Regions from separate parts of the Pseudoalteromonas aquimarina genome, predicted to be linked through region 2. Evidence: predicted binding sites of a transcription regulator. Region 2 holds the regulator's gene; each other region holds the start of a gene.
What was found. The regulator FNR, encoded in region 2, switches genes on or off when oxygen is low (the NO sensors DNR and NnrR bind a similar motif). The targets are predictions, from matches to a motif close to TTGATCTAGATCAA.
Positions count from the first base shown of each region.

Region 1 (8,318 bases), on a different contig from region 2:
TTTTCCGGCCATTTTCTGCTGGTTGGTATTAGGTAAACAAATGAAGCGATTTATTGAATCGCCAATAAAAGTTAAGTTATTTAATTGGCTTATGGCCGCGCTTTTAGTGTGTTCAATAGTGCCAATGCTGTAAATCCAGCACATTAATACATCAGTGCATTAGTAATTTACTGTACACGTTTGTGCATTGTTTTTATCACAATAATGAAAGCCTAAATAAGTAAATTCTTGTTTGGGTTTTTCTTTGCTTTGTAAAAACTGATAGAGGTATTCAGCCCCTTTTTTACCCATATCAAACGGTTTTTGACCAATATTTACCGTCGATAGGCCTTTTTCAAGTGCTTTTAGTTGTATCGCTTCTGTATCCGCTGACACTATAACAACTTGATCTTTTTTGATCTTATTTTTAAAAAGTGCCATTTGTTCAATATAACGCGGGTTAAATTGTGCAAAGCCTGCAACTGCCACAAAAATTGGTGAAGGTTCTAATTTAAGTTTGCCTACCATTTGACTTAATGCCAGACCGCGTTTACCTAAACTATAAAGTGGGCATAGCTCGTGTTCATACCAGCCTTGCTGCCCTTTCAAAGGTTGAATACTCTGCCCACTTAGCGCATGACGAACACCTTTTATACGCTCGTTTAAGTTAGGTGTGGATGGATGACCCGATTGCATACAAACCGTATTTTTATTTTTGACATGATCTTTGATGTATTGACCTAGCGCAACGCCAAAATCAAAGTTATTTGTACCAACATAAGCCATGCGATAATCATGATGTTGCGGAAGTAAGTCTGAATCAAACGTAATTACAGGAATATTTCTATCATAGGCTCTTTTTAATGCACCATTCACCAAAAACTCAGAATCGGTGGTTGATATGAGTAATGCATTAACGCCATTATCAATCAGACGATTTACTTTTAATACTTGACCACGAATATCTTGAAAATCGTCAGCACCATCATAAATGCATCTTAAATCAGGTACGCTTTTGGCTACAGCTTCACACCCTTTAAACGACTGAATGTAAAAACTATCATTTTTAGTTTTGCCAATCACACCAATTGTGTAATTAGCATAAGTTGTAGAGCTTAATAAAAGTAATAATGCATTAAATAAAAAAGAAGTGATAAAGGTTAAATAGCTTGTTTTATTCCACATGGATACTGCACATCAATAAATTTCATAAGGAGTATAGAAGTATTATTACCAATTATTAAACAATATTTTTACGCCTTTTTTAATTAATATTTATAACTGTCTAATTTACAGTCTAAAAAAGGAAGTTTTCAGTGTCATTTATAATGTTAAATCCATCAATGCACACTTAAAATTGCGATGAACACCAAAAGCATAACAACCGTTTTAATTTATAAAAGCTCAATAAAGACATTTGTACTGCCAAATTAAATTTAACCCATATTAATGACACTTGTATTAATCACCTTATTTTTGCTTCCGTTTTAGCCAATTCAATTCATCATGAATTCACCTAAATCAGTAATAAAACTAAAAGCCCTTCAATTTAATTTCTATTAACTGAATAAAAAGATTGATCTACATCAAGTATACAATTACTATAATTTTAAAGTTTCAGAAATTATTGAAAGTTTAGAATGTTGTTAACACCAAAAATCGAAAGTTTTGTAATGCACTGCGGTGAAATGGGCAGTCGTTGGGGATTTAACCGTACAATTGGGCAAATCATGGGATTATTACTCATGAGTGAACAGCCCCTTAGTGCCGTTGATTTGTCAGAGACACTTAATATCTCTCGCGGTAATGTCAGTATGGCAATTAAAGAGCTGCAGTCATGGCGTTTAGTATCTGTTATTCATAAACCAGGTGATAGAAAAGACTATTACGCACCTGCTGGTGATATTTGGGAGTTAGCAAATCGAGTTTTCGAAGAGCGCAGAAAAAGAGAGATGGACCCAACCCTATCTCTCTTGCGCGCTTCTATTATCGACGAGCCTGCAAATGCCGAAGAAGCATATGCACAAGATAAAATGGCTGAAATCCATGATTTACTTGAAACAATAACAGTCTGGGCAAGTGAGTTACAAAGTATGAGCCCTGAGAAGTTAACCACATTAATGAAGCTTGGCTCTGGTGTGGTTAAAGTACTCGAATTTAAAGATAAGGTTTTAAAAAGCGGTAATGGTAAATAACCATACCGCTTTTTTTGTGCACCAAATAAGGTGTTTTTTGTCGTCGTGCTATTCAATACATTTTTTAAAGGAATAAGTATTGATAGCCTCATTTTTGGGGGTTGTTTATGTTGGATACATTAATGCTTTCACGCATACAGTTTGCGGCCAACATTAGTTTTCATATTTTATTTCCCACTATTACCATCGCTTTATGTTGGTTTTTAGTATTTTTTAAAGTCAGATTTGATATGACAGGTAATCCTGTTTGGATGCGTGCATATCGTTTTTGGGTGAAAATTTTCGCTTTATCCTTTGCTTTAGGAGTGGTTAGTGGGATTACGATGTCTTTTCAATTTGGCACAAATTGGCCAGGTTTTATGGAAAAGGTCGGTAATATTGCAGGCCCTCTTCTCGGTTATGAAGTGCTCACTGCATTTTTCTTAGAAGCAACATTTTTAGGCATTATGCTGTTTGGTATTAAACGCGTGCCACCGAAAGTCCATACCCTTGCATGCTTTATTGTTGCTCTTGGTACTACGCTATCAGCTTTTTGGATTTTAAGCCTAAATTCATGGATGCAAACACCTACAGGCTTTGAGATGCGAGATGGGGTTGCTTATCCAACAGATTGGTTTGCGATAATTTTTAACCCGAGTTTTCCATACCGTTTAGCTCATATGCTGCTTGCATCAGGCTTAACTGCAAGTTTTTTAATTATTGGTATTAGTTGTTATCGATTATTAAAAGGTGATGACAAACAAGCCCCAAAACTAACACTAAAAGTCGCATTAATTGTTGCAGCAGTGCTTTCTCCGCTTCAAGCATTTGTAGGTGATTTGCATGGTTTAAATACGCTCAAGTATCAGCCGCAAAAAATTGCTGCAATGGAAGGCGTTTGGCATAGCGAAAAAGGCGCTCCATTATTGCTATTTGCCATCCCTGATGAAGAAAGCCGTACTAATCACTTCGAGATAGGTATTCCAAACATGGCCAGTTTTATTCTTACCCATGACTGGGAAGGTGAAATTAAAGGGCTTAATGAATTTATTGGCGAGCACCCTCCTGTAAAACCTGTCTTTTTCGGTTTTAGAATTATGGTTGGCCTTGGTTTATTGATGATTGCCGCCTCTTGGTTTGGTGTTTATCAGCTTAAAAAGCGAAATAAATTGCCAAATTGGTTGATGCGTAGCTTTGTATTACTTACCTTTTCAGGCTGGCTTGCAACCCTTGCAGGTTGGTATGTAACGGAAATTGGCAGACAACCTTATCTTGTTAGTGGTGTATTAAAAGTATCGGACGCTGCAACTCAAATTGCCCCAGCAAATGTTGGCTTTAGCTTAGCAATGTATCTAAGTGTTTATGGCGTCTTACTAGTCGCTTACCTTCACACTGTGTTTTTAATGGCACGCCGTGCAGTAGAAATTGAAGAGTTTGATATGGCAGAACAACCTATCAAAACAATTTCACAAAATGGAGAGAATGTATATGTTTGATCAAAATACACTTGCGGTGATTTTTGTATCCCTGATGGGCTTAGCGACCTTAATGTATGCTGTTTTAGATGGTTATGATTTGGGTGTCGGTATTTTATTGCCTCTAGATAATGATACAGATGCTGATACCATGATTGCCTCAATTGGCCCTTTTTGGGATGCCAATGAAACCTGGCTGGTGCTTGCAATTGGCTTACTATTAATTGCTTTTCCCACTGCGCACAGCATTGTATTGCAAACACTTTATATTCCCTGCACTTTCATGTTAATTGGGTTAATTATGCGAGGTGTTGCATTTGATTTTAGAGCTAAAGCCATTGTAGCCCATAAACGAAGTTGGGATACCGTGTTCAAATTAGGTTCACTTCTTGCGTCACTTGCTCAAGGTTATATGCTTGGTTTATATGTAATGGGGTTTAATAATAGTTTTGAAGCCCATGGTTTTGCAGTCTTAAGTGCTATTGGTGTAACCGCAGCGTATGCATTTATTGGTAGTGCATGGCTTGTAATGAAAACTGAAGGTGCGCTGCAGAAAAAGGCAATATCTGTATGTAAATCTACCGTTATTATCACTTTTCTGGGTATTTTTGCGGTGTCATTAGTGAATCTCTTTATCTCACCTGAAATATATTTAAAGTGGTTTACCTTCCCATATGCGTTGATTTTAATTCCAATCCCGCTTATTTGTACGAGCTTTTTTGTTTTATGTTGGTTTGTATTAAAGCGTTTAGAGTGCAAGCCTAATATTGGAGCGAGCCTACCTTTTATTTTTGCCTTACTGATATTTTCACTGTCATTCTTTGGCTTAGCATTTAGCTTCTTCCCTGAAATCGTTCCAGGGCAGTTAACTATTTGGCAAGCTGTTGCAGCGCCAGAATCGCTAAACTTTTTACTGTGGGGAGCATTAATTGTTGTGCCAACAATTTTAGCGTATACGGCGTTTTCTTACAGGGTGTTTTGGGGCAAAGTTGACGAGTTACGTTACTATTAACATTAAAAAAGTGTAGCCATTGGCTACACTTTCTTTTAATTAGAAATAAAGGCTTTCTACAATTTCACCAGCAATTTTAACTTCACATTTATCGCCAGATTTAGAGTTAGATGACTGAATTGCACCAGCCACCGCACCAAAAACGCCACCTTGATTATTCAATACCGAACTAAAGTAACAATAGCTTGAAACATTCACATCTTGGTAATTTGTATCTAAGTTAAGTGTTGGTGTGTACGGCGGAAAACGCCCCTTCATTACTGGATCACCATTCACAGTGAGCTGTACTTCATTACGTTTTGTGTCGTACTGACCACCAAAAACATACGTTTTTCCTTTGTATGCTATGGTTTTTTCTTGTGCTTGAATCGGTGGTGTAGAGCCACAACCTGCAAGAGTAAGTGAAGAAAGTGCAACGAGTGAAAGTGTGATTGATCTTAACATTTTTCAATTTCCATATAAAAATAAGACGTAAATACTCTACTTTATTGGAAATTTTGGTTCAAGCATTTCTAATAAAGAGTTCGAGTGAAAATTCTAATCGAAGGAATTTAAACGCTATAAAAGCTGAACCTGCGTTGTTTGAGATTGCCTTTTTTTAAAACTTTGAAGTTAGTAAACAGCTAGTATGAATTTTTAATTACAAAAAAACACCGGCGTTTGCCGGTGTTTTTTTAAGTTATTAACTTGCAGAAGTATCTAATGGCTCAAAGCTTTTCACAAGCTCATCTACCGCTTTCATTTGACTTAAATACCCTTCAAGCTTTGCAAGCGGCAGTGCGCACGGACCATCACATTTTGCACTATTAGGATCAGGGTGAGCTTCGATAAATAAACCTGCTAAACCTAATGCCATTCCGCTTCTTGCCAGTTCTGCTGCTTGTGCACGACGGCCATCTGCTGAATCGGCACGTCCACCTGGGCGTTGTAATGCGTGAGTTGCGTCAAAAATAACGGGCGCTTGATGCTTCATATCATCCATTCCCAGCATATCAACAACGAGGTTATTGTAGCCAAAGCTCGAACCACGCTCACATAAAATAACTTGGTCGTTACCTGCTTCATTAATTTTTTTAATAATATGACGCATTTCGTGAGGTGCTAAAAACTGTGGTTTTTTAACATTTATCACTGCACCTGTTTTAGCCATTGCAACAACAAGATCTGTTTGACGAGCCAAAAATGCAGGCAATTGGATCACATCAACAACTTCAGCAACAGGTGCTGCTTGATATGGTTCATGTACATCTGTAATCACCGGTACATTAAAAGTGTTCTTAATTTCTTCAAATATTTTAAGACCCTCATCTAAACCAGGGCCACGATATGAATTAATTGATGAGCGATTCGCTTTATCAAATGACGCTTTAAACACATATGGAATATTAAGCTTTGATGTTACTTCTACATAATGCTCAGCAATTTGCATTGCCAAGTCACGTGATTCAAGCACGTTCATACCGCCAAATAAAACAAATGGCTTGTCGTTGGCAACGTCGCAGTTACCTACTTTGATAATTTGTGTATTCATTCAAATTCCTAACTGAATTATTAACTTCCAACGAGTTGTAAGACCTGTCCACAGAACCAAGCCGCATAAGTACCTAAAGCGTAACCTAACACAGCTAAGAGTACCCCAACAGGTGCTAATGCCGGATGAAACGCAGAAGCCACAACGGGTGCTGACGCTGCACCACCAATATTTGCTTTACTGCCTACTGCAACATAAAAAACAGGCGCTTTAATTAGCTTAGCAACAACAAATAATAAAATGACATGCACAGCCATCCAGATTAAACCAATAATCACGTATTTAGGTGCTTCAAAAACTTTACCAATATCCATATGAAGACCAATAGTGGCAACAAGAATATATAAAAATGCACCGCCCACTTTAGATGCACCTACGGCTTCAAATTGACGTGCTTTGGTAAATGACAAACTAAGTCCTATTGTTGTTACAACAAAGATGATCCAGAATAATTTTGAATGCAGTGAAAACTTTTCGAGTTCAGGATAATTCGCTTGGAAAAAAGGCACTGCAGTGTCTGCAATTAGATGCGCAAAACCTGTTGCACCAAAACCAAACGCGACTAATAGCATTAAATCTCGCAGCTCTGGTTTACGTGAATTTTGCTTCTCAAAATGGGTTACTGTATCAATTAGTTTATCAATAGAACTGGTATCTGCACCGGTATGCTTATCAATTTCTTTGTGGCGCGCCGCAAGATATAACAGGCCTGCCATCCAAATATTGGCTACAACAATGTCTACTGTCACCATAATTGTGAAGATATCACCATTGGCTTGGTAAATTTCTTTCATCGCAACCATATTAGCGCCACCGCCAATCCAACTGCCAGCAAGTGCCGCCATACCACGCCATAATTCGCCTGCACCATCTACGCCTAACAATTCTGGCATAAAGGTCGCTGCCACTAAAAGCGCAATTGGACCACCGATTACAACCCCTACCGTACCTGTTAAAAACATGATAATTGCTTTAGGACCGAGCGCTGCAACCGCTTTTAAATCAATACTTAATGTTAATAACACTAAACACGCAGGTAACAGATAATATTTAGCAACCGTATATACTTTGTTCCCTTCACCATCCACTATGCCGAATGTATTTAATAATGACGGTAAGAAATAGCACATCAAAAGCGCTGGTACATATTTATAAAATTTTGCCCAAAAACCACTTTTAAGATTAGATGTATAAAAAACAAATCCTAAAATAATGGCCAACATGCCCATAACGACTGCGTCGTTTGTGAACATAACCGAGTGAGAGTCCATTAGTTTGCTTCCTGTATTTTTGTTTTTGATTAATGAATGGTGCGAAGATGCTTATCCATTTCCTCAATTTGGCTTTGTAATAGCTCAATTGATGGATCATCAGGGCATTCTTCAATAAACTTTTCAAAGTCTTTTTTAGCTAATTCGTCACAGTTTAGATTCTGTAATAAATAGCCACGGTCGCGAAGCTCATACGGATCACCACCCGTTAAGACCATTAACTTTTCAACACATTTAAATGCTTCGCCGTAGCGCTTTTCGCTTATAAAAGCCCATTTTTGATGTGCTAAAAATAATTTCTCAACGTCTTCTTCAAATAATTGCTGAAATGCATTTTCAAGGCTATTGTCTTCATCATTTTCAGGTTTGATATACCAACGCTGGGAGCCAGAACATGGGTCAATTAAATAGCCTTCGCCTTGGCTTACTTCGAGTAATACCTGGATATCATTTTCAAAGACCAGCATTTCCACATCAAACCCGAGTTGTTCCATTACATACGTTAAGATCATACCAAGAGAAATTGTACTCCCAGTGCGATAATGTAAGGTGTAAGCAACGCTGTTTAATAAACTCATCGGTACTTTTTGGCTGGTACCACTAAAAGCCCAATCACTATAAAAACTATCTAACAATGAATTTAGATTCTGCTCGATTGTGTTTTCGGATTTTTGTGTTTTAACCGCCATTAAGACAAGTTCAGAAAGTTTATCTTTACATGCAAGATGATCGAATTTATTTAGCCATGATGATTCATGATTTAAACACGTAAATACTGGCGCTTCGACTGCTGCTGTGTATTCTTCCTCAGAGATATCAAACATCAATACCCTTCGGTCTCATAGTTACTAAAAATTACTGCCAGTTTATCGTGTT
Region 1 is NZ_JBMMUG010000004.1:394,250-402,567, reverse strand. Features, by position in the region: gene AAEU29_RS12525 (LysE family translocator) at 1-133, shown strand, start outside; gene AAEU29_RS12520 (substrate-binding domain-containing protein) at 160-1,164, opposite strand; gene AAEU29_RS12515 (GbsR/MarR family transcriptional regulator) at 1,620-2,174, shown strand; gene AAEU29_RS12510 (cytochrome ubiquinol oxidase subunit I) at 2,282-3,649, shown strand; gene AAEU29_RS12505 (cytochrome d ubiquinol oxidase subunit II) at 3,642-4,640, shown strand; gene AAEU29_RS12500 (hypothetical protein) at 4,680-5,084, opposite strand; gene kdsA (3-deoxy-8-phosphooctulonate synthase) at 5,323-6,171, opposite strand; gene AAEU29_RS12490 (DUF819 family protein) at 6,192-7,442, opposite strand; gene AAEU29_RS12485 (tetratricopeptide repeat protein) at 7,472-8,266, opposite strand.
Region 1: the regulator FNR is predicted to act here: its motif matches at 1,556-1,569, upstream of AAEU29_RS12515 (GbsR/MarR family transcriptional regulator).

Region 2 (8,318 bases):
CTTGGTATAAACAATTTTGGCCTTGGTTTATTATTGTTATTCCAGCAGGCACCATCGTTGCTTGTATCACTTTACTTATTTACATGTCAGATAAAGGACCTTCAATGGTTGTTGATGACTATTATAAAAAAGGTAAAGCAATCAACCTTGAGCTATCTAAATTCAATCGTTCAAAAGCACTTTATTTACATGCTGATTTAGAAATTCACGATGGATTAGTCAAAGTGAGTTTTACCAAAGGTGATTCTCTAAATCCCCCTGCCCTAAAAACATCTTTTTATCACACAACGCTTAAAGATAAAGATGTTGAGGTGATGCTTTCTCCAAATGCAAATGGCGATTACTCCGGTGTAACTGAGTTATTAGAAGAAGGCCGTTATACCGTGTTTATTGAACCAATCACTGGTGAATGGAAGCTAAAAGAAAATATCACACTACCTTACGAAAGCGCGTTTATAATTAAACCAGAATATAAGTAAGCCATGGCCAAAAACTGTTTTCACTGCTTGGAGCCTATTCCAAGCGGTATCTCACTAAGCATAGAATTTGAAAATGAAGCTAAACCGATGTGCTGTTTGGGTTGTCAAGCTGTTGCTGAAGCTATTATCCAGCAAGGCATGTCGGATTACTATAAGTACCGCACAGAGAGTGCCGGCAAAGTTCAAGAGCTGGTACCGGAACAAATTAAAATGTTCCAAAGTTATGATGACGAAGACATTCAATCAGAGTTTTTAGTAAAGCAAGGTGATATTGCTGAAATTCTATTAAGTGTTGAAGGCATTAGTTGTGCTGCTTGTGCATGGCTTATTGAAAAACAGTTACTCAATTTAGGCCATGTGGTGCGCGTTGATGTGAATACATCTACTTATCGCGCCATGATTAAATGGGATCAGTCAAAACTAAAACTGAGTACCATTATCGAATCCTTAGCACGAATTGGCTATCGTGCTTACCCTTTCCAACAAGATCACGAAGAACAACAAAAAAAGCAAACCGCTAAATCTTATGTCAGACGTTTAGGGGTCGCTGGCCTGATGACAATGCAGGTGATGATGTTCGCCTTTGCTATGTATTTTGGCATGTTTTCTGGCATGGATGAGGACTTTGAACAGTATTTCCGTTGGATCAGCTTTATTTTAGCCACGCCTGTAATTCTTTATTCAGCGCTACCGTTTTTAACCTCGGCAGTGCGTGGTTTAAAAGCCAAACAACTCAATATGGATTTACCCGTATCACTTGCCATTTTTGGTGCTTACGCCGCAAGCAGTTGGGCCACTATTTTTGAAACAGGTGAAGTGTATTTTGAATCCATCTGTATGTTTACCTTCTTATTATTGTTAGGTAAATACCTTGAATTCCGCGCCCGTTTAAAAGCGTCTGAATTTACTGCTAATTTACAAAAATTGTTACCGCTTACTGCTCGCTTAATTAACAATAATGAAGAAGAAATCATTGCAGCAAAACGCCTTCAATTAAATGACAAGGTGATGATCAAAGCCGGTGAGACGATTCCAGCTGATGGTATTTTAATTGATGGTAAGACCTCTGTTGACGAAGCAATGATGACCGGTGAGCATGCTGCAGTGGGTAAATCTAAAGGAGATCAAGTTTACGCTGGCACAGTAAATCACGATGGTGTGATTACTATTTGTGTTAATCAAATTGGACAAGACACCTTAATTAACCAAATTGTTCGTTTACAACATCAAGCGCTTACTTCTCGTCCTAAAATCGCTGAAATTACCGACAAAGTCGCTCAGTGGTTTGTGGCATGTTTACTTGTATTTGCATCAATTACTGCTTTTTCGTGGTATCACATTGAACCTGAACATGCATTTTGGGTGACTATCGCTGTTTTGGTCGCTACCTGCCCTTGTGCGCTCAGTTTGGCAATTCCTACAGCGCTCACCTGTGCAGTGGCAAAATTAACCCAACAAGGGGTGTTAATAAAACAAGCGCATGTATTAGAAACCCTGACCAAAGTCACAGATATTGCTTTTGATAAAACAGGTACCTTAACCGAAGGCAAATTCACATTACTAAATACAAAATTGTTTAATGCTGATTATTCTCTCGATAAAGTCTATGCAATTGCAAAGACGCTTGAAAATTATTCTGAGCACCCAATCAGCAAGGCGTTTATGGAGCTCAATGTAGCACCAGTTGAGCTAAGTGATGTGGTTATTGAAACAGGTAAAGGCATTTCAGCCATTTATAACCAACAAGCCGTTGCAATTGGTAAGGCTAATTGGTTTTGTCAGTTTGATGAAGAGGGTTTTGACGTATTCTTATACATCAATAACCAAGTAATTGCTGGCTTCAAGCTACAAGACAAAATCCGCGATCATGCTCAATCTACTTTAACTGAGCTTAAACAAAGTGATCTTGAATTACAGGTATTAACGGGCGATCCATCGACTGCTGGAAAAGAGTTGGTTCATAGTTTGGGTATAAATAATATCCAAACCGGCTGTAGCCCATCAGATAAACAAAACGTTGTAGAGCAGCTTGCAAGCAAAGGCAAAATTGTTGCAATGGTAGGCGATGGCGTTAACGACAGTCCTGTATTTAATAGTGCGCACCTCTCCATCGCAATGGCATCTGGTGCAGATATTTCCAAAAATACGGCAGACGTTGTTCTACTCAACAGTGAGATCAATGGCATCAGCCGACTTTTTGAAACAGCTAAACTAACACGCCGCGTAATTAAGCAAAATTTGACAATTTCGCTGTGTTACAATGGCTCTATTCTACCATTAGCTGCGATGGGATTAGTTCCACCTTGGGTTGCAGTAATTGGTATGTCCGCAAGTTCACTTATCGTAATTGGTAACTCATTACGATTACTTAAGTAAGGGGCACTTAGTTGTGAGCATCATTTATGTATTAATACCAATTGCAATATTATTGGTTATTGTGGCAATCGGCATTTTCTTTTGGGCTGTGCGCAGTGACCAATTTAATAATCTCGACAAACAAGCCCACAGCATTTTGTTCGAAGACGATAAAGAACAACACAAAAAAAGTAATGACAACTAGTCAGCTGTTATCCGCACTTATTATGGGATTGCTAGGCAGTGGGCACTGTTTAGCAATGTGCGGTGGTGTTGCGTCGTCTCTTACGCTTGCAGTAAAAGATAAAGCCTTAGTTAAACGCTACACCCTACTCTACAATCTTGGTCGCATTTTAAGTTATTGCCTTGCAGGTGCCCTTGCAGCTGGCATCAGTCAACAGTTTGCATCTCGTTCAACCACATTTTCATTTGTTTTATCCATATTAAGTGGCGTGTTTATGATCTTGGTTGGTCTTTACATTATGCGCTTAACATTTTCTCTTAACTGGATAGAAAAAGTGGGAAAATATGCGATATGGCAACATCTAGTTAAATTTAATAAGCGTTTATTACCGGTTAATACCAATCACAAAGCACTTGCTTACGGTATGCTTTGGGGCTGGTTACCCTGTGGTTTAGTCTATTCAGCCCTATTATTCTCCATATCAACACAATCGGCTATTTATGGTGCAACCTTTATGTTGTTGTTTGCACTTGGTACTTTACCAGCGATGGTTGGACTTGCTTTTGCAGCAGATAAATTTAAACAAATACTTAACCATAATTTCGTACGAATGATGTTTGGTAACATCTTCATTTTCTACGGTTTATACCTTTTGATAATTGCGTTATTATAAGGTTTTATTATACATTATTCTGGTATTACGTTTTCTCTAGGTGTGTCATGGAATTGAGCAAAAAATCAGTGTCAAAAAACTGCGCTATTAAGTGTCAGGATTGTAGTATTAGTCAACTGTGTATCCCTGTTTCGTTAAACAGTGAAGAAATGGGTAAATTAGATGACATCATCGAGCGTAAAAAGCCGCTACACAAAGGTGATTTCTTGTTTGAAGCAGGTCAACCGCTTCGCTCAATTTACGCTGTGCGTTCAGGTTCATTTAAATCTTACACATTAACTGAAAGCGGTGAAGAACAAATCACAGGTTTCCATTTAGCCGGTGATATTGTTGGCTTTGATGGTATTAGCACCATGAGCCACAGAAGCTATGCTCAGGCAATGGAAACTGCCATGGTATGTGAAATTCCATTTACCACCCTTGATGATTTATCTGGCAAATTACCTAAATTACGCCATCAGGTCATGCGTATGATGAGTAATGAAATCAATTACGACCAAGAAATGCTATTGATGCTTAACAAAAAAACCGCTGAAGAACGTTTAGCTGCATTTTTAGCAAACCTCTCTACACGCTTTGGTGAGCGCGGCTTTAGTAAAAAAGAATTCCGCTTAACAATGACCCGTGGTGAGATAGGTAATTATCTTGGTTTAACTGTTGAAACCATCAGCCGTTTATTAAGTCGTTTCCAAAAAGCGGAAATCATCAAGGTTGAAGGTAAGTTTATTACCATTCTTAATGCTGACGAATTATTCAAAGTCGCTTCTATTAAGTCTTGATCTAAAACAAAATATTCTATTAGAAACCTTTCAAATTAGTTTAGATCCATTACACTGGATTTATACTTTGGGAGGTTTTTATGAATACCATCAAAAAAATACTTGCGGTAATTGACCCAAGTAAAGAAAAACAAATTGCGTTAAACCGATCATTTGAGTTGGCAAGGAAGTCCGGCGCACAAATTACTGCTTTCTTATCTATTTACGATTTTTCCTATGAAATGACCACCATGCTTAGTCGCGAAGAACGTGATGCAATGCGTGATGCTGTGATAAATGATAGAAAAGAATGGATAAATTCACTTATTGAACAACAGGCTGGCGACTTAAACGTTGATTGTCAGGTGGTTTGGCATAACCGCCCTTTTGAATCGATAATTGAAACCGTGCTAGAGCAAGAATACGATATTGTTGTAAAAGGCACCCATCAACACGACACTTTAAAGTCCGTTATTTTTACACCCACTGATTGGCATTTGATCCGTAAATGCCCTGTTTCACTCTTACTTGTAAAAGAGCATGACTGGCCTGCAGGCGGCCAAATCCTAGCAGCAGTAAACGCCTCAAGTGAAGAAGAAACACATCAAGCACTTAATCACACCATTTTAAAAGAAGCGGCTTATCTTGCAGATTTAATTGATGGCAATCTCAATGTTGTTAATGCCTACCCTGGAACTCCTGTAAATATTGCAATTGAAATCCCAGAATTTGATGCTGGGCAATATACAGAATCAGTTAAAGCACATCATATTGCTGCTACTCATAAATTAGCCGAGCAATATCAGATAAATCCAAATCACTGTTACATTAATGAAGGTCTTCCTGAAGATGTATTGCCGCAAGTGGCAAATCAGTTAGATGCAGAGCTCGTTGTAATGGGTACTGTTGGACGTACTGGTATTAGCGCTGCGCTTATCGGCAATACTGCTGAGCACGTGATTGATAGCTTAAACTGTGATGTATTGGCACTTAAACCACAAGGTTATAAAAGTCCATTAGATAAGTCTTAACCTCGTTAATATTTTCACCTATAATACGCCCCTTTATTTGTTCTAGGGGCGTATTTGTATGTCGCATTCAGCAGAAGCTAAAGCGAAATATAACCTTAATAAGTTACAGAAACGACTTCGTCGTTTTACCGGCCAAGCGATTGCAGACTTCAATATGATTGAAGAAGGCGACCGTATAATGGTGTGCTTATCAGGCGGTAAGGACAGCTACACACTGCTTGATATTTTGCAAAACCTACAACGCTCAGCGCCTGTTAACTTTGAGCTTTTTGCGATTAACCTAGATCAAAAACAGCCTGGTTTCCCAGAGCATATTCTGCCTGAATATCTTGATTCATTGGGTATTGAATACAAAATTGTAGAAGAAGATACCTACAGTATTGTTAAAGATATTATTCCTGAAGGTAAAACTACTTGTTCACTGTGCTCACGTTTACGCCGTGGTATTTTATACCGTACAGCGAAAGAGATGGGCGCAACTAAAATCGCACTAGGCCATCACCGTGACGATATGATTGAAACTATGTTTTTAAACATGTTTTACGGTGGTAAATTAAAAGGCATGCCTGCTAAGTTATTAAGTGATGATGGCCAACATATGGTGATACGGCCACTTGCCTACTGTAAAGAAAAAGACATTGTAAAATACGCAGAAGCTAGAGAGTTTCCAATTATTCCTTGCAATTTATGTGGCTCACAAGAGAACTTACAACGTAAACATATTAAAGCAATGCTTAATGAGTGGGATAAAACGCAACCAGGTCGCGTAGAAACTATTTTTACTGCAATGCAAAACGTGGTGCCGTCACACTTGGCTGATCCTTCTATTTTCAACTTTGTTGAGCTGAACAAAGATTCGCAAATAACTGAAGGTGATATTGCCCTCGATAAGCCAGATGTACCTGCGGTACCAGTTGGCCTTGAAATAGAAGAGCAAGACGTCAACATTATCCAACTTTAAATTGTTTGGTAGTTATCAATTTATAAAAGGAAGCGTTGGCTTCCTTTTTTATTGCTCGAAATAAAGTTATCAACTATTTAATTTAAGAAGATTTTTTACTAGTATTGAGCATTATGCGCAGCCACTTAGTAACTTCATATGAATAAAAAAATTGCTCTCATCACCTCTGGCGGCGATGCACCAGGAATGAATGCCGCTATCCGAGCCGTCACCCTGCAAGCAGAAAAGTATCAGTACCAAGTACTCGGTTTTATCGGTGGTTATAACGGCCTAATTGACAATCATTCTATCGAATTAAATTGCCATCGTGTTGACGATATTATTCGTAAAGGTGGCACCATTTTAAAATCAGCTCGCTGTAAAGAAATGTTAAATCCAAGCGGCCCAAAACAAGTGGTAGATACACTAAACGCCAATAATATCGATGCATTAATCGTAATTGGCGGTGATGGTAGCTTTAAAGGATGCCAAGCGATTAGTGCCATATGGCAAGGCAACATTATTGGTATTCCCGGCACTATTGATAACGATATCAATGGTACCGATCAAACCATTGGATTTTGGACTGCAGTTGAAACCGCACTCGACAGCATAGATAAAATTCGTGATACCGCAAATGCCTTTGAGCGCATTTTTATCGTTGAAGTGATGGGACGAAATTGCGGTTTTCTCGCTGTTGAATCCGCAATCGGCTCAGGGGCTGAACACATTGTGTGTAAAGAAATAATAGAAGATGAAGTGCAGTTTATTGATCATTTACTCGTTAATATCAACAAAGCCATTAAAAATCACCGCACAGATAGTTATATTATTGTTATGGCAGAAAATTCGTTAAGTTTTAGCGCTCACGAATTAAGTAAAAAAATTGAGCGCTATACAGGCGTTGATAGTAAAGCTGCCATTTTAGGTTATATTCAGCGTGGTGGTAGCCCTGTTGCATCAGATCGTGTACTTGCAACACAACTAGGAGTTGCTGCTGTCGATGCGGTAAAAGAAAACAAAACCGACATTATGGTGGGAATGCTAAATAACTCACTCAATGAGATTGCACTTAGTGCTACCAGTTACAGTAATACTTATAACCAAGCCATTATTAGGCGTTTAAATAAGCTTAACTTCAATTTGGGATAATAAAAAAGCGCGTAAATCGCGCTTTTTTTACATCAACTCGCCAGTGCCGCTTTCACTTTATCGCGATAACTGCGGCTAACTTTCAGCTCTTGACCATTTTCTAGTACAAGTAAATATTCGCCACTTACTTGTGTTACTAATTTATTGATTTGTTTGCTGTTTACAATGGCACTTCTGTGCACACGAACAAACTCTTTCGGATCAAGTTCTGCTTCAAGCTCTTTCATTGTTTTGCGTAGAATGTGTGTTTTGCCATCGGCACAGTGTAAACACATATAATCGCCTGCAGCATCAACCCATTGAATACTGCTTACTTGCACACGCACAATTTCGCCCTGCTCTTTTACAGCAATTGATTCTGGGAAACGGGTTTCTTCTAATTTATCACCAGCAGCAAGCTTTTTAAGAATTTCTTCACAGTTGTTACCCGTAATACCCGCAACAAAGCTGGCAAGTTTACGTTTATGGCTTGTATCTTCTTGTGATTTTAAATATGTTTGCACTTTTTCTACCGCCTTCTTCAATCTGTCGTCATCTACTGGTTTCAGAAGGTAGTCTAATGCATGAATTTCAAACGCTTTTACAGCGTATTGGTCAAATGCAGTAACAAACACAATGGCGGGGATCCCTAACGCCGACTCAGAAAGTTGTTTTACTACTTCTAAACCCGACAACCCCGGCATTTGAATGTCTAGGAACATTAAATCTACTTGTTGGCTTTTACATTCAGCCAACGCTTCTTCACC
Region 2 is NZ_JBMMUG010000001.1:722,564-730,881, forward strand. Features, by position in the region: gene AAEU29_RS03295 (FixH family protein) at 1-479, shown strand, start outside; gene AAEU29_RS03300 (heavy metal translocating P-type ATPase) at 483-2,855, shown strand; gene ccoS (cbb3-type cytochrome oxidase assembly protein CcoS) at 2,869-3,039, shown strand; gene AAEU29_RS03310 (sulfite exporter TauE/SafE family protein) at 3,029-3,691, shown strand; gene fnr (fumarate/nitrate reduction transcriptional regulator Fnr) at 3,739-4,470, shown strand; gene uspE (universal stress protein UspE) at 4,551-5,480, shown strand; gene ttcA (tRNA 2-thiocytidine(32) synthetase TtcA) at 5,539-6,441, shown strand; gene AAEU29_RS03330 (6-phosphofructokinase) at 6,580-7,572, shown strand; gene AAEU29_RS03335 (LytR/AlgR family response regulator transcription factor) at 7,605-8,318, opposite strand, start outside.

Region 3 (8,318 bases), on a different contig from region 2:
GAATAAAAAAACTCTCACGCTCGCTGTCTCATTTGCCCTTTCATCTAGCTATGCACTTGCAAATCAACCAACCAGTAATGGTGCATCCGATGATATGGAAATTGCCAATACCTGTATTGTGCGCTTTAACGATTCAATCTCTAAGTTTGATGTTGAAGGTAAAGCGCGCGGCATGGTGGCTAGTGCAAATGCGAAAGCAAAACACATTTACAGCAACTCTATAAAAGGCATGGCTGTAAATATGAATTGTGATAAAGCAAAGCAGATGTTTGCAGGTAACAGTGATGTAATGCGTTTTACGCCTGATGGCAAAGTATATGCAAATCCAAAAGGTGGAAAGCCTGGCGGCGGTGGTTCTGATAGCCAAACAACACCATGGAGTGTAAGCCGGGTTGGCGGGCCTGTTGATGGCACAGGTTACAGCGCTTGGGTACTTGATTCGGGTATTGATTTAGACCACCCAGATCTTAATGTGGATGCTAGCCGAGGCTATACGGCATTTACTTCAGGCCGTGATGCCGGTATGGATGATAAAAATGGCCATGGTACGCACGTAGCAGGCACCATTGCGGCAATTAATAATAATATTGATGTTGTTGGTGTGGCTGCAGGGGCAACGGTTATTCCAGTTAAAGTATTAAATTCTCGTGGCTCTGGCAGTTGGTCAGGCGTGTTAGCGGGTATTGACCATGTTGGCGCAAATGCAAATGCAGGTGATTGTGCCAATATGAGTTTAGGTGGGGGCTTTAACCAAGAACTCAACGATGCCGTTGAAGCAGCTGCACAGCAATCTGGTGTATTCTTTGTAGTAGCAGCAGGTAACGAAAGCCAGCATGCCGATAACGTTTCACCTGCAAGCGCATCTGGTAACCGCGTTTATACGATTTCAGCAACAGACTCAAACGATCGCTTTGCGAGCTTTTCTAACTATGGTAATCCACCAGTTGATTATGCAGCCCCAGGAGTCAGCATTTTATCGACCAAAATGGGCGGTGGCACTACCACGATGTCTGGTACTTCAATGGCATCGCCTGCGGCATGTGCAGTAATAATGATGCGTAACGGCAACCCGGGTACAGATGGCCGCGCATCAGGTGATCCTGATGGCAACGCAGATAGCATCATTCACCTATAAATAAGTAACTTATAATTTCCCACCAAAGCCACCAGAAACGGTGGCTTTTTTGGTTATATAAGTTGATTCGCTAATACGGCTAAGCAATAGGCCAGTAACCCATAAACCACGAATAATCCCCATGCAAGTTTAGAGTTACCCATTTCCGCTTTTATCGTTGCAACTGTTGCAACACACTGTAGCGCAACAACGTAAAACAGCATAAGCCCAATACCTGTACCTAGTGGTAGCCCATCTGCCATAATTTGTGATGCAAGCCCTGCGATATTTTCATCAGCACCTTCCATGCCATACAGCGTACCTAACGCACCAACAAACACTTCTCGCGCTAAAAACGACATCATAATGGCCACACCGTAGCGCCAGTCAACACCGAGCGGTTCAAACACAGGTGCGATAAACTGACCGAACTGACCAAGTAATGAGTGTTCTAAATCGGCATTTTGCGGAAAATAACCGAGTACCCAGAGAGCCACTGACACCATAAAAATAACTGGTGCAGCACGCTTAATAAAATAAATCCCACTGTTCACAACACGATGCATTAGCGGCTTCCAGTGAGGCATTCGGTAGGTTGGCAATTCTAAAATAAATGGCATTTCCGACTGTGATTGCTCGGTAACTTTAGATTTACTCAGCAATGCACTGACAATGAGCGCCATCACAATGCCGAACAAATACAGGGCAAAAAAAGCAATCCCTTGTAAGTTAAAAATGCCAAGCACTGTGTGCTCTGCTGGAATAAATACCGCCACTAATAGCGCATAAACTGGTAACCTTGCCGAACACGACATCAAGGGAATAGTCATCATTGTGATCAAACGCTTGCGCGGAGATTCGATGGTTCTTGCTGCCATAATTGCCGGGATAGCACAGGCGTGGGCAGATAAATAAGGAATAAAGCTGCGACCAGAAAGACCAAAAAAGCTCAGTGGCTTATGACAAATTAATGCGGCACGAGCAAGGTAACCGCTGTCTTCAAGCAAACCAATAATAAATGTAAGCACCATAATTTGTGGCACAAATACCAAAAATGAACCAACACCACCAAATAAAGCATCTGCGGTAAAGTCTTTGATTAGCCCGTTAGGTAGCAGCCCAGTTACCATAATAGCGGCTTCGCCTATCAGCATTTCTACACCATCCATTAAAGGTGCTGCCCATGTAAAAATACTTTGGAAAAGCAAGAACATAATTGCCAGAAAGGCAACTGCGCCAAACACGTTATTAAGCAGGAAGCTATCAATGGTATTTTGTTTTTTCAACACAATATCGCTAGCAATTGCATATTTTTTGGCTAATGCTTTTGCTTTGGTTAAGGTTGATTCTGATTGGGCGTCGTTTACGATATTTTCACTGCTGCGGGCAATTTCGGTTAGCCCTTGTTGAAATTCAGAAATACCAATAAGGGTTTTAGCTGACAGCGCAAACACTGGCGCATTTAAATCTTTTGCTAGCTGCTCTGTATCTATTGTGTGATTAAAGCGTTGTAATTCATCGATTAGATTAAGCGCAAAAATCACTTTTTTATTGTGCTGTTTTGCTAAGTGCTGCACTTGTAATGCAAACACCAGGCTTCGTTCTAAACGTGTTGCATCAAGCACATTTACAATCACTTCGGTGCTTTCTTGATTGATTGCCTCATTTAGCTTTTCTACCGCGATTTGCTCGTCTTTAGATAAGGTGTTTAGTGAATATGTACCTGGAAAATCAACCACTTCAAACTCATTAAACTGCCCGCTTTTAAGCTCAACAGTTACCCCAGGAAAATTAGCGACTTTTTGTTTTAAACCCGTAAGTTGATTGAAAAGCAGGCTTTTACCGCAGTTGGGTTTGCCAACTAATAAGATTCGTTTCATTAGTGTTCTTAAAAATTAAGCGATTAAAATACGTTGTGCAATTGATGGTTCTAGCGAGTAAACACAATCACCTACTTGATAAACAATAGGACCATTAAATGGCGTGCGACGAATACAGGTGATAATTGCATTCTCTGAGAATCCCATTTCTTCTAAGCGATTTGCTACTGCTGTCTCTAAATTTGGGCATAGAGATTTAATAGTGGCTTGTTGATTTACAGGTACATCACAAATCGTCATGATACTTATTCGTAATTGAGAGAGTTATGCAAGTATGCGCCTTTTCAACTCAAAGCTCAATTGCGTTTGCATATTTATCTAAATTTTATATAAACAAATTAATCTTTATTGATTAAGCGCAATTGCATAAGGCTTTAATTACGCACTTGCAGTGATTGCAGGAAACAAAAAAGGCCGCTTTCGCGACCTTTTCTTTTCAGCTAAGTATTAGCCAATGTTCTTTCTAGCGTTACGGAACATGCGCATCCATGGGCTATCTTCTTTCCACTCATCTGGGTGCCAAGAGTTAGCTACTGCACGGAATACACGCTCTGGATGTGGCATCATTACTGTTGCACGACCGTCAAGTGATGTAATACCTGTAATACCTTCTGGTGAACCATTCGGGTTGTTCGGGTATTGCGTTGTTGGGTTACCGTAGTTATCAACAAACTTCACAGCCACAGTGCCAGACTCAAGCGCCGTTTTAACCGCTGCATCGTTAGCAAATTCTGCATGGCCTTCACCGTGAGATACGGCGATAGGCATACGAGAACCTGCCATACCTTGGAAGAATACTGACGGGCTTTCTTGTACTTCAACTAAGCTGAAACGTGCTTCAAAACGCTCAGACTTGTTAGTTACAAAACGTGGCCAGTGCTCAGTGCCTGGGATAAGCTCTTTCAGAGTTGATAACATCTGACAGCCGTTACACACACCTAAGCTAAACGTATCTTGACGCTCAAAGAAAGTTTGGAACTGATCGCGTGCCATATCATTAAATAGAATTGACTTAGCCCAACCCTCACCTGCACCTAGTACGTCACCGTAAGAGAAACCACCACATGCCACTAAGCCTTTAAATTGCTCAAGTGTTAAACGGCCTTCTAAGATGTCGCTCATGTGTACGTCGATTGCTGCAAAGCCTGCACGGTTAAATGCCGCTGCCATTTCAACGTGTGAGTTAACACCTTGCTCACGTAAAATCGCGATACCAGGCTTAGCACCCGTTGCAATGTAAGGCGCTGCAACATCTTCGTTAATGTCGAAGCTAAGTTTAACGTTAAGACCTGGGTCTTTTTCGTCAAATTTCGCATCAAATTCTTGCTTAGCACACTCTGGGTTATCACGAAGTGCTTGCATCTTATAAGTTGTTTCAGCCCAAATAGTACGTAATTCAGTACGTGTATTTGCAAGTACAGCTTCGCCACCACGGTTGAAGATAACTTTATCTTCTGAGTTTAAGCTACCGATAGTGTGGCTGATTGCTGCAAGGCCGTTATCTGCAAGCACAGCTTCAACTGCTGCAAGGTCAGAGTTGCGAACCTGAATTACCGCACCTAGCTCTTCGTTATAAAGCGCTTCGATGTCAGAACCTGTTAGGCTATCAAGGTTAACAGTTACACCTGTACGACCTGCGAATGCCATTTCAGCTACGGTTGTGAATAAACCACCGTCTGAACGGTCGTGGTAAGCAAGTAGCTTCTCGTCAGCAACAAGTGCTTGCATTGCTTCATAGAAACCTTTTAATAGCTCAGGGCTATCAACGTCAGGCGTCTTGTCACCAAGCTGCTTGTAAACCTGTGCAAGGCTTGATGCACCCATACGGTTTTGACCCGCACCTAAATCAACTAAGATCAGGCTTGAATCACCTTTATCAGTGCGAAGCTGAGGTGTAACTGTTTTACGGATATCTTCTACACGACCAAATGCTGAGATGATTAGTGAAAGCGGCGCTGTAACTTCTTTGTTTTCGCCATTTTCTTCCCACTTAGTCTTCATCGACATTGAGTCTTTACCAACAGGAATTGTAAGACCAAGTGCTGGACATAACTCTTCACCTACTGCTTTAACAGCTTCGTAAAGACCTGCATCTTCACCTGGGTGACCTGCTGCTGCCATCCAGTTTGCAGAAAGCTTGATGTTTTCAAGACCACCAATGTTTGCACCTGCGATGTTTGTTAGCGCTTCACCCACTGCTAAACGTGCTGATGCACCGTAGTTTAGAAGTGCAGCTGGTGTGCGCTCACCCATTGACATTGCTTCACCGTGATAAGTATCAAACGCTGCAGCTGTTACTGCACAGTTTGCTACTGGTACCTGCCAAGGGCCAACCATTTGGTCACGTGCCACTAAACCTGTAACAGTACGGTCACCAATGGTGATAAGGAATGTTTTCTCTGCAATCGTTGGTAGACGAAGTAAGCGCTTAGCTGCTTCTTCAACATTGATTGCAGATGTATCTAATGCTTCACCTTGTGCTTGTTTAGACTCAACGTCACGGTGCATCTTAGGTGCTTTACCAAGTAATACTTCTAACGGAAGATCAACTGGGTTGTTTTCAAAGTGGCTATCAGAAACAGTTAAGTGTAGCTCTTCTGTTGCTTCACCAATTACCGCATATTGTGCGCGCTCGCGCTTACAGATTTCTTCAAAACGTGCAAAGTCTTCTGCTGCAACAGCAAGAACATAACGCTCTTGAGATTCGTTACACCAGATTTCGTGTGGTGCCATGCCCGGCTCATCGTTTGGCACGTTACGTAGTTCAAACTTACCACCACGACCACCGTCGTTTACAAGCTCAGGGAATGCGTTTGAAATACCACCCGCACCCACATCGTGGATAAACGCGATTGGGTTAGCGTCACCAAGCTGCCAACATTTGTCGATAACTTCCTGACAACGACGTTCCATCTCTGGGTTTTCACGCTGTACCGAAGCAAAATCTAAATCTTCGTTTGATTGACCAGATGCCATTGACGATGCAGCACCACCACCAAGACCGATATTCATTGCAGGACCACCCAGCACAATTAGCTTAGCGCCAACTGGGATTTCGCCTTTTTCAACGTGCTCAGTACGGATGTTACCAAGACCACCTGCAATCATAATTGGCTTGTGGTAACCACGTACCTCTTCGCCGTTATGGCTGTTAACTTTTTCTTCGTAAGTACGGAAGTAACCAAGTAGGTTTGGACGACCAAATTCGTTGTTGAACGCCGCGCCACCTAATGGGCCGTCGATCATAATGTCTAACGCATCAACGATACGACCAGGCTTACCGTAATTTGTTTCCCACGGCTGTTCAAAACCAGGAATACGTAGGTTTGAAACAGTAAAACCAACTAGACCCGCTTTAGGCTTAGAACCACGACCTGTTGCGCCTTCGTCACGAATTTCACCACCAGAACCCGTTGATGCACCCGAGAATGGCGCAATCGCTGTTGGGTGGTTGTGCGTTTCAACTTTCATCAAGATTTCAATGTTTTCTTGATTGTAGCTGTACTCACCTTCTGCGTTCGGGAAGAAACGACCCGCTTTTGAACCCTTCATTACCGCTGCGTTATCTTTATAAGCAGATAGTACGTTTTCTGGGTGCGTCTCGTAGGTATTTTTGATCATTTTGAACAGCGACTTAGGCTGTTCTACGCCGTCGATTGTCCAATCAGCGTTAAAAATTTTGTGACGACAGTGCTCAGAGTTCGCCTGTGCAAACATGAATAATTCGATGTCGTTCGGGTTACGACCTAGTTTTTGGAAGTTTTCAACTAGGTAATCAATTTCGTCTTCTGCTAATGCAAAACCTTGCTCAACGTTTGCTGCTGCAAGCGCTTCGCGGCCACCGCCAAGAATGTCAACAGATGACATTGGACGCGGCTCTTCAACGCGGAATAATTGTCCTGCGTCTTCAAGGTTTGCGTGTACCGACTCAGTCATACGATCATGTACTAGCTTTGCAACTTCATTTAATTGCTCTGCAGATAAATCACCTTCAACGTAGTAAGCAATACCACGCTCAACACGGTGTACTTTGTCTAAACCACAGTTGTTAGCAATATCAGTTGCCTTTGATGCCCATGGAGAAATGGTACCAATACGTGGTGTCACTAAAATTAGCGCACCTTCAGGCGTATGTTCAGTAATGGTCGGGCCATACTTTAATAGCTTATTTAGTTTGTCTAACTCAGACTCTGAAAGTTCTGCTGTTAAATCAGCAAAATGCATAAACTCAGCGTAAACACCAGTGACTGGTAAATTGGCATCAGCGCAGGTTTTAAGGATCTTTTGAACTTTAAAATCAGAAAGTGCAGGTGCACCACGTAGGATCAACATAGGTATTTTCATCCGGGGTTAAGGATTGAACGAAGATTTATGGGCGCACATTATAGTGGAAAATGAGACGAGATTTAACTAAAAATCAAAAAATAGACAAAAATAGGCAAATTCATTTTTCATGTATAGGACATTAGTCCTCGTGACGACCGGTAGTTTATCTGTTATAACAAGCTTGTAGGGGCAAATTATTTTAGGATTCGAGTGCTAAAACGCGTTGTAATTACAGTAATTATTTTTTTATTGGCCGCGTGTTCTGAGCCTGTCGCAGAAACACATCTCGGGCAAATTAAGCAAAAAGATAAAATTCGCATTGGCACACTCGCAGGCGAAAGCACTTATTATATTAGCGCTAATGGTGAGCTGGGTTTTGAATACGAACTTGCTCAAGCATTCGCAGACTATATTGATGCCGAACTTGAAATCATCCCCTTTTTCTCAATCAAAGATATGCTCAATAAGTTAGACAAAGGGCAAATTGATATTCTTGCTTCGGGCCTTACACTTAATAATTCCCGCTTAGAAAAATACCGCTTTGCACCTGAATATCGCGCCATTAGCCAAAAGCTTGTGTATAAACAAGGGCGCGATCGACCGCGCAACTTTGAACAACTTGATGCCCCAGTAACGGTGATTGCTAAAAGCGCTCATGCGGCAAGTTTATTAAAAGCAAAAGCCAATTTTGAAAATCTACAATGGATTGAAACTGAAGAATTTGATGAGGCCGAGTTACTGCAAGGTATTATTGACGGCAAATTTGACTATACCATTGCCGACTCACACACCTTAGCCCTGTTTCGCCGCTATCATCCAGAACTAAGCATCGCATTTTCAGTTACCCGAGAAGAACCGGTAGCCTGGATGCTAAAACGCAATGACGACGACAGTTTATACGCGCTAACCATCGAGTTTTTTGGCTATGCCCAAGCCACTGGCTTATTACAAAATTTAGAAGAAAAATATTTTGGCCATGTTCGCCAGTTCAACTACAT
Region 3 is NZ_JBMMUG010000008.1:109,154-117,471, reverse strand. Features, by position in the region: gene AAEU29_RS18620 (S8 family serine peptidase) at 1-1,135, shown strand, start outside; gene feoB (ferrous iron transporter B) at 1,189-2,994, opposite strand; gene AAEU29_RS18610 (FeoA family protein) at 3,010-3,234, opposite strand; gene purL (phosphoribosylformylglycinamidine synthase) at 3,442-7,326, opposite strand; gene mltF (membrane-bound lytic murein transglycosylase MltF) at 7,531-8,318, shown strand, end outside.
Region 3: the regulator FNR is predicted to act here: its motif matches at 3,343-3,356, upstream of AAEU29_RS18610 (FeoA family protein).

Region 4 (8,318 bases), on a different contig from region 2:
TTTTTCTTTCACCTCGGTCAATACGGGTACAAACGCTTGCGCAAACGCCCCTTCTGCAAATAAGCGACGTAAGAAATTAGGAATTTTATTAGCAAACAAGAAGATATCGGCAGCAGCTCCCGCACCAAGTAAATGCGCGGTGACAGCATCACGTACTAATCCTAAAATACGTGATAAAAAGGTCATGAAACTCACAACCATACCAGATCGAAATAGGCCTTTCGCCACTGTCCCACCTATATTTTTAAGACATAAAGTAAATTCAGTCCCTCAGTATGCCACAAACTGCTACAATGATGACACCGAGGTATTCACTTTGTAGCGATAATTTATCTTGTTAAGTACTAGTATTAATAAGTGCTTATTTGATATACTCCCGCCACTTGTTCGGTTGAGGCAAGCCAGTACAGCTTTTAAGCTAAACAAAAGTACAAAAGTAATTGACTTTTGCACTTTATATTGGCATATTCCTCGGCCTTTAAATTAAGCTTATTTTAAGATTGTTAGGAGCAAACCTTGGCTAACATCAAGTCTGCAAAAAAACGTGCTATTACGAGCGAAAAGCGTCGTCAGCACAACGCAAGCCGTCGTTCAATGATGCGTACTTTCTTCAAGAAAGTAGTTGCTGAAATCGAAGCGGGTAACAAAGAAGGCGCGCAAGCAGCTTTCGAAAAAGTAGTTCCAGTTTTAGACCGTTACGCAACTAAAGGTCTAATTCACAAGAACAAAGCAGCTCGTAGCAAGAGCCGTCTTGCTGCAAAAATTAAAGCACTTTAATTAGTACTTAATTTTGCAAATAAAAAAACCGGTTAACACCGGTTTTTTTATGCCTGAAATTCAAGCTAAAAAATTAAATCGCCAGTTCAGGCATTAATTTTTTCAAAATGCCCGCAATCTTTTTTGGGGAAAACGGTTTAACAACAAACCCTTTTGCGCCTCGTTCAATTGCATCTTTTACATTTTCAACTGTTGAATGCGCCGATACCATTACAACATTTGCTTCTGGCGATATCGCATTGATTTCTTTAATCAATTCTTTGCCATCACCATCTGGTAATTCAATATCTAAAAATATAACGTCATACTGTTTATTTTTAATTTTTTCTAAGCATGCTTGTGCTGTCGAAGCTTCATCGATATTTGCTAAACCAAAGTGAATTAATGTTTGGTGAAGAAAATTTCTCACTGTCCCTACATCGTCTACTATTAAAATAGCGTGCTCACCACTCATAAATCGTCCCGTATTTATTAATGAATTATAATGTTAAACTTATATACTTATAATTCAGATCACAAATTAATGACACTATTGTCAAACGAATTAATACATATGTCTATTAAAATTAAGCGCCAGTCGCTCATGGGCGGCTCAACAAACAAGAAAAAAGTAAAACAGCGTACAGCCCCAAAAAGCAGTATGCAACCTCAGCCTGCTGTTGCCAATCAACAAACGACTTCAAAGCCGTTAGTTGCAACTAAAGAGGCTAAATCAAAAAAAGGCATTTGGTTAACTTTAGCCTTTATTGCAATTGCAGCACTTATTATTCCAAAGCCACAGATGATCTCTTACCAAAAGCTTAATGTCGTTGGCACCAGTATCTATTGGCCTGGTTTTCTAGGTCTTCCTGCAACTATTTTAGATTCTGATTTAACGCTTGCTGGCGAAATTGAACAAGGCAAGATCTACTTATGCGATAACATTAACCAAAACGTAGGATGTCATAAATATCAAATAGTTAAGCGAGAAGGTTTTATTTCTGTTTTAACACACCTATTTTCGGATTAGTTTTTTTTATTTGAAAATTGTAGATTTTCTCGTTTGAAGAAAACACTAAATGCTCCGATAATTCTCGCCACTTAGAATTATCGGAGGCACCAAGTGGAAAACTTTATCTTTTTATCAACAAACCTTGTTATTGTCGCTTTATGTATTGGTGCCTTTTTTATTAGTAATACTAAGGTTATCAAGCTGTTTGCAGCAATTTCATTGGTATCGCTTTTTGTTATGCAAAGCATGACAACGGATCCACAACAACATTTATCAAATATCACTCTAATTTTGATTAATGCATTTTACCTTTTTAAGGTTTATACACAGTATCAGCTAGAACAGAACTAAGCATAAAGATACAATAGCGGCATGATTTCGTAATTTTCGGGGCCATGCCATGTCTAATTCAGACTCTGATTTCTTCCTTCAGCAAATGGCTGATGTTACACCGTTAAAGCAAGATGCAATAACAACCCCTAGCACTAATGCAAAAAACGCGCTGAATAATTTCTTCAAGCAACAAAGTAGTAAACAAATAAGCCTGCTTAATGATGCGCTAACAAATACACAAGTTACTTTTATCGCTCCTGACGACTATATCAGCTTTAAGTCACCTGGGTTACAAGCCGGCGTATTTAAGAATCTGCGTTTAGCCAAATACGATATTGATGCAAAAATAGAGCTGCAAGGTCTATCAATAAAAGAAGCACAAGATACCTTAATAAATGAACTAACGCTGTGCCACCGCAGAAACATCCGTATGGTATTAATAAAACACGGCGTCGGTAAAGAGAATACCGAGCAACCAGCCAAAATGAAAAGCTATGTTAATGCCTGGTTGGTTCACTTTCCGTTTGTTCTTGGTTTTCATACAGCGCAAACCCACCATGGTGGCTATAGCGCGGTTTATGTGTTGCTGAGTAAAAATGAGCAAGCTAAATTAGCGAATAGAGAAATTCACGCAAAAAAATAAGGCTCAATTGAGCCTTATTCTGCATTTGTTACTACTGTAGTTTGGTTTACGGCTTCATCAGCCTGAGTGAACCAAGCACTCACTCCTAAAAAAGCAACCAATAAAGCGACTGAGCTTAATTTGATGCCTTTTGTCATTGCGCGGTGCATAACTCCCCCAAAAATGTATTTTTATTATTGTTTTTTAGTACATAATCTGTACTGGACAATCATTCTAAACAATTTACAAATTTTAACAACCCATTAAAGTGCTGGTTTTACAACCAGTATTTTTAATAACCTAGGTCTTTATTCACTACATTCAACAAAGGTTGGTTTTGCATTAGTCTCAAATAGTTTTCACATAGCTGCTGAGTAACTGTATCCACATTACTCAAAGCAGAACAATGTGGTGTAATTGTCACACAAGCATGCTGCCAAAATGCATGAGATTTTGGTAATGGCTCGACGCTAAAGACGTCTAAAATCGCATGCGCCACATGATTAATACTTAATGCCTTTAGCAAACTTTGCTCTTCAACGATATTACCCCGTGCAACATTAATCAAAACAACCCCTTCTTTTACTTTTGCTAAAAAGTCATGATTAATAAAGTGTGTTGTTTCTTTTGTGGCTGGTAGTAAGCACACAATATAGTCTGCATTTTGTATCGCGTCGGTTAATTGATCGCTGCCATAACAATTAACGTTTGCTAATGACTTTTTCGTCCGTGACCATACAGAAACATCAAAACCATTTAGGTGTAATAAATTCGCACAAGCTGAACCTAACTGCCCTGCTCCTAAAATAGTTACTTTATTACCAGCACGCGCTCTTTTCGGTTTCCACTCGCGTTTTATTTGCTGTTTAAAATAAGTTTCTACACGGTGCTGATACGCCAAAATATGTGTAAGAACATAGCGGCTCATATCTTTTGCAAGATTTTCATCCACTATGCGGGTAATCGGTACGTCAGGTAGCCCATCATACTGTAATATGCTGTCGACACCTGCGCCAAAAGAAGCGATTGCTTTACAATTTGTATAGGGCGCTAACGATCCTTTAGGAGGTTGCCAAGCCACAATGTATTCAACTTCCTGGGGTTCTTTTACATTTGGCCATACTTCAATTGTGGTGTTTGGTAATAAATTTTGGAATTTAGCAATGAGTTTATCGAGATTACGATTGGGAATTACTAATAAAATACTCATAAATGAACTCAACTTGGCCAAAAACTTAATCTAAATCAAATTCTAATGTGACTGAATACCTTTTGACTATCAAAACTTGATCTAGAACAGCTTTTAATTTTTTCAGCTACCGATAATAGCCACATCAAAACAAAAGATGATTCGGGAGATTATCGATGAAAAAATTACTAACTACAGCACTACTTACTTCAGGTCTATTAGCAGCTCCAGCAATGGCTAACCTTAGCGTTAACGTAGGTGCAATCCACGTTAATCCTGATAGCAGCGCAAGCCCTCTAAGCTTAGATGGCACAGGTGTAACAGTAGATAGCAATACACAGTTAGGTATTACTTTTGACTATGCGCTAAACGACAATTGGGTTGTAGAGCTAGTTGCAGCAACACCTTTTAGTCATGACATTAACGGCTCTGGCGGTTTAAATGGCGTAGCAATCGGTTCAACAAAACACCTACCACCGTCACTATTTGCTCAGTACCACTTTGGTAGCGCAGACAGCCAGTTCCGTCCTTTCGTGGGTCTTGGCGCAAACTATACAATTTTCTTCAGCGAAGAAGTTGATGGTGAGCTTAAAGCGGCACTAGGCACAGATGATGTTGAACTTAAACTTGATGATTCATTCGGTTTAGCTGCTCAAGTAGGTGCAAACTACTCAATCAATGATAAATGGGGCATTCACGTAATGGCATCATACATTGACATCAACACTGATGCAGAAGTGTGGGCTAACGGTCAAAAAGCGGTTACTTCAGACGTAGCAATCGACCCATTCGTATTTATGCTTGGTGCTAAATACAAATTCTAATCAGAATTTACACTATAAAAAAATCCGGCAATTGCCGGATTTTTTTATATCTTTTAAAAGCTGTTAATTAAAACAGCTCAACGAATAAGACTTATAGGTCGCCTTCGTTTTCAGAAAGGAAAGCAGCAACGCCAGCTGGGCTTGCGTCCATACCTTTTTTACCTTCTTCCCAACCAGCTGGACACACTTCACCGTGCTCAGTGTGGAATGCTAGTGCGTCAACCATACGAAGCATTTCGTCGATGTTACGACCTAGTGGTAAATCGTTAACTACTTGGTGACGTACGTTACCTTCTTCATCGATTAGGAAAGAACCACGGAAAGCAACGCCAGCTTCTGGGTGCTCAACGTCGTATGCTTTACAGATTTCGTGCTTAACGTCAGCAACTAGTGCGTATTTAACTGGACCAATACCGCCTTCGTTAACTGGCGTGTTACGCCATGCGTTGTGTGAGAATTGAGAATCGATAGAAACACCGATAACTTCTACGCCACGCTTTTGGAATTCTTCGAAACGCTTGTCAAAAGCGATTAGCTCTGAAGGACATACGAAAGTAAAGTCTAATGGGTAAAAGAAAACAACTGCTTTTTTACCTTTGATTGCTTCGTGTAAGTTGTAGCTATCTACGATTTCACCGTTGCCTAAAACTGCTGCAGCTGTAAAGTCTGGTGCCTTGCGGCCTACTAATACGCCCATTATTTTCTCCAATTATTTATAATGAAATATCCAGTTGTGATGATTTAACATCATCTCTGGCAATAAATATAATGCCTAAATAAAAAAAACCAAGTGGGCTTGGCTTTTATTTTTAACTTAAGAAAGTGTAACGAATCAGTACACTTAAAGATAATCAATTAAAACGATAAGGCCATTCGATAAAAACGATTATGATAGAAATCACACTATCGTGCGTTCTTGTTTATCAATCATTGTTGTTTTTGCACGACGCTTTTCTTACGGTAGGTAAGAGGTGTCACCTACCTTGCTATCTCAGCAATAAAAACAAAAAAGCCAGCAAACTTGCTGGCTTTTTTAAAGTAAGATTGCGGTAAATTACGCATCTTGCTCCATAATATCTTCTGGCATAGTTTCTCTAATTTCTTGCCACAATGCGCCAGACTCTAAACCGTATTTACGCACTAAGAAAATAGACTCATCAAATTTATTTTGCTCTGCTAATGCTTTTAACTCTGCAAAAAACTTAAGCGCTAACTTTCGCGTACGCTCATCGGCAAAGTAATGGCGCGCTATACGTGCGTAGAATCCTTTAAAACCATTTAACGTTAGTACGTAAATTGGGTTGCCACAGGCAAATGCCAGTTCGTGGTGCATGCGGTAGTCGTAATCTGCAAACGCTTCAGCTGTGTCGGCTAAATCATCTGCACGAGTCAGTGTTTCGATTACTTTATCTGGATTTGTTTTAATCGCTGAACGCGTATAAATTGCACTAATATTGGTGCGCGCTGAAAGCAGCTGATCAATTAACTCGGGTACTTTAGTTGAGTCTAATTTTGCAAGCGTTTCAAGAATATTAAGGCCTGAGGTTTCCCAATAGTTATTAACACGTGTTGGTTTACCGTGTTGAATTGTCAACCAGCCATCTCGCGCTAAACGCTGTAGCACTTCACGTAAAGTTGTACGTGTTACACCTATAAGCTCTGAAAGCTCACGCTCTGCTGGTAAAATTGAACCTGGCGCAAATTCGCCGTTCCAAATCGATTCAACTATATATTCCTCAGCAAATCCCGCAGGGCTTTTGGCTTTAAAAATTCTCATGAAGTGTCCAGTCGTTCTTGTAATGCTTTTTTAATCAAACTGATTGTACCAGATGCGATTGTTTGCACAAGCAAATAAATGCATAAGATAAAATAGTCTGTAAACTGTTTTTACCAAAGCTCTGTTAATGTTTGTAACGCATTTCACAATACAAAAATCACGCAAACCTTAATATTTACGCGGTTTTACAAAATTCCATCGAAAATTCGTGCGAAGCAGTCACGTTTTTTTTATAGTGTGCCCCATTATTAACAAATAATTAGTAACGCCTATGTTATCAAAACTTGCTTACTGGCCTGAACAGCGCTTACCTTGGCTTTTATTGGCAGGCATCGCGCTCATCCTTGAAGGCGCTGCACTTTTCTTCCAATATGCTATGGATTTAGGGCCATGCGTAATGTGTATTTACCAACGTACCGCGATGCTGGGTTTATTATTTGCTGGTATTGCGGGTGCCATTAAACCGCAAAATATTTTTGCCCGTGTTATCGGATTTGCACTTTGGGCTATTTCTGCAATTTGGGGTTACTTAATTGCAGCAGAACATATCGCTATGCAAAATAATACTGACCCATTTGCCTTTGCAGGTTGTGCCTTTGAGCCAAATTTCCCTGAGTTTTTACCACTGCATCAATGGATGCCATGGTTTTTTGAGGTTACGGGTGATTGCGGCAATATCAGTTGGCAATTCCTAGGACTAAGTATGCCAGGCTGGATGCAAGTGATCTTTGCGATTGCAAGCGTAGTATTATTTGTAGTGTTAATCACACGATTACTTTTCGCTAAAAAGATTTAATATGTATTTCTCGACAAAGAATATTTCGGAACTAAATGGTTTATCTGTCAAACAACGACAAGAAGTAATTCACAAAGCAGTTGCAAATTTACCTGCAGGAAAAAAGATAACGTTAAACGTTGTTAAAATTGCTTGCTTAACACCAATATTTTTATTGCTAGCAAATATTGAATCTTGGTGGTTGCTGTTATATTTGTTGATTGTGGGTATATGCTACCCATTAATCACCACGCCATTGACACTGATGTTCATTAAGCCACTTTTGGCAAATGCACGAAAAGAGCTTGAAGCTAACAACGAATAAAGGGGCAAATGCCCCTTTTAATTTTATCAATGTTAAAAAACGACTCGTCCTTTCAATTTAGCAATTGAGCGTTCTCCAAACCCTTTTATTTCTGACAACTGCTCTAGTGATTTTATCTTCCCGTTTTGTTCACGGTAATTAATAATACGCAGCGCCCGAGACTCACCTATGCCCGGTAAAGTTGCCAACTCCTTAGCATTCGCTGTGTTTAAATTTATTAGTTCACTTTTAACAAGCTTTGTAACTTTTGTATCTGCAGGGTTCACTTCTTTGGGTGCTGCTGAAACAGGTAAAAGCGTAGAAGATACAATTAAAGATAGTGCGCCAAGTACTGGCAGTGAAAGTAATTTCATAACGCGCTCCTTTGCGTTGAGGTTCAAACCATTTGAACAATTTAGAGATATAAAGCATTTGCTTTACACTTTTAGGTATAGGTCAAAAATTCTTGTTGTCAAAACCCTTCCGCCTAAAGCGATGAGTGATATAATTTTGGGAGAATTAAGAAGGGTACATTATGATCTCTAAAAACCAGCTAAAACAATTACGTGCGTTATCTCAAAAAAAACAGCGCAAGTTACAAAATTTATTTTTAGTGCAAGGTGAAAAAAACGTACTCGAATTACTAAATAGCGATTTAGTCATTGAACAGCTTTTTGCTACCCAAATTTTTTGCGAAAAGCACGCATCACAATTAACTGGCCTCAA
Region 4 is NZ_JBMMUG010000002.1:158,397-166,714, forward strand. Features, by position in the region: gene murJ (murein biosynthesis integral membrane protein MurJ) at 1-228, opposite strand, end outside; gene rpsT (30S ribosomal protein S20) at 517-777, shown strand; gene AAEU29_RS05600 (response regulator) at 851-1,231, opposite strand; gene AAEU29_RS05605 (hypothetical protein) at 1,331-1,786, shown strand; gene AAEU29_RS05610 (hypothetical protein) at 1,880-2,119, shown strand; gene smrA (DNA endonuclease SmrA) at 2,169-2,744, shown strand; gene AAEU29_RS05620 (hypothetical protein) at 2,759-2,893, opposite strand; gene AAEU29_RS05625 (2-hydroxyacid dehydrogenase) at 3,016-3,933, opposite strand; gene AAEU29_RS05630 (OmpW/AlkL family protein) at 4,089-4,736, shown strand; gene AAEU29_RS05635 (peroxiredoxin C) at 4,828-5,433, opposite strand; gene fadR (fatty acid metabolism transcriptional regulator FadR) at 5,791-6,513, opposite strand; gene dsbB (disulfide bond formation protein DsbB) at 6,785-7,309, shown strand; gene AAEU29_RS05650 (DUF6170 family protein) at 7,311-7,613, shown strand; gene AAEU29_RS05655 (ComEA family DNA-binding protein) at 7,646-7,966, opposite strand; gene AAEU29_RS05660 (TrmH family RNA methyltransferase) at 8,128-8,318, shown strand, end outside.
Region 4: the regulator FNR is predicted to act here: its motif matches at 4,010-4,023, upstream of AAEU29_RS05630 (OmpW/AlkL family protein).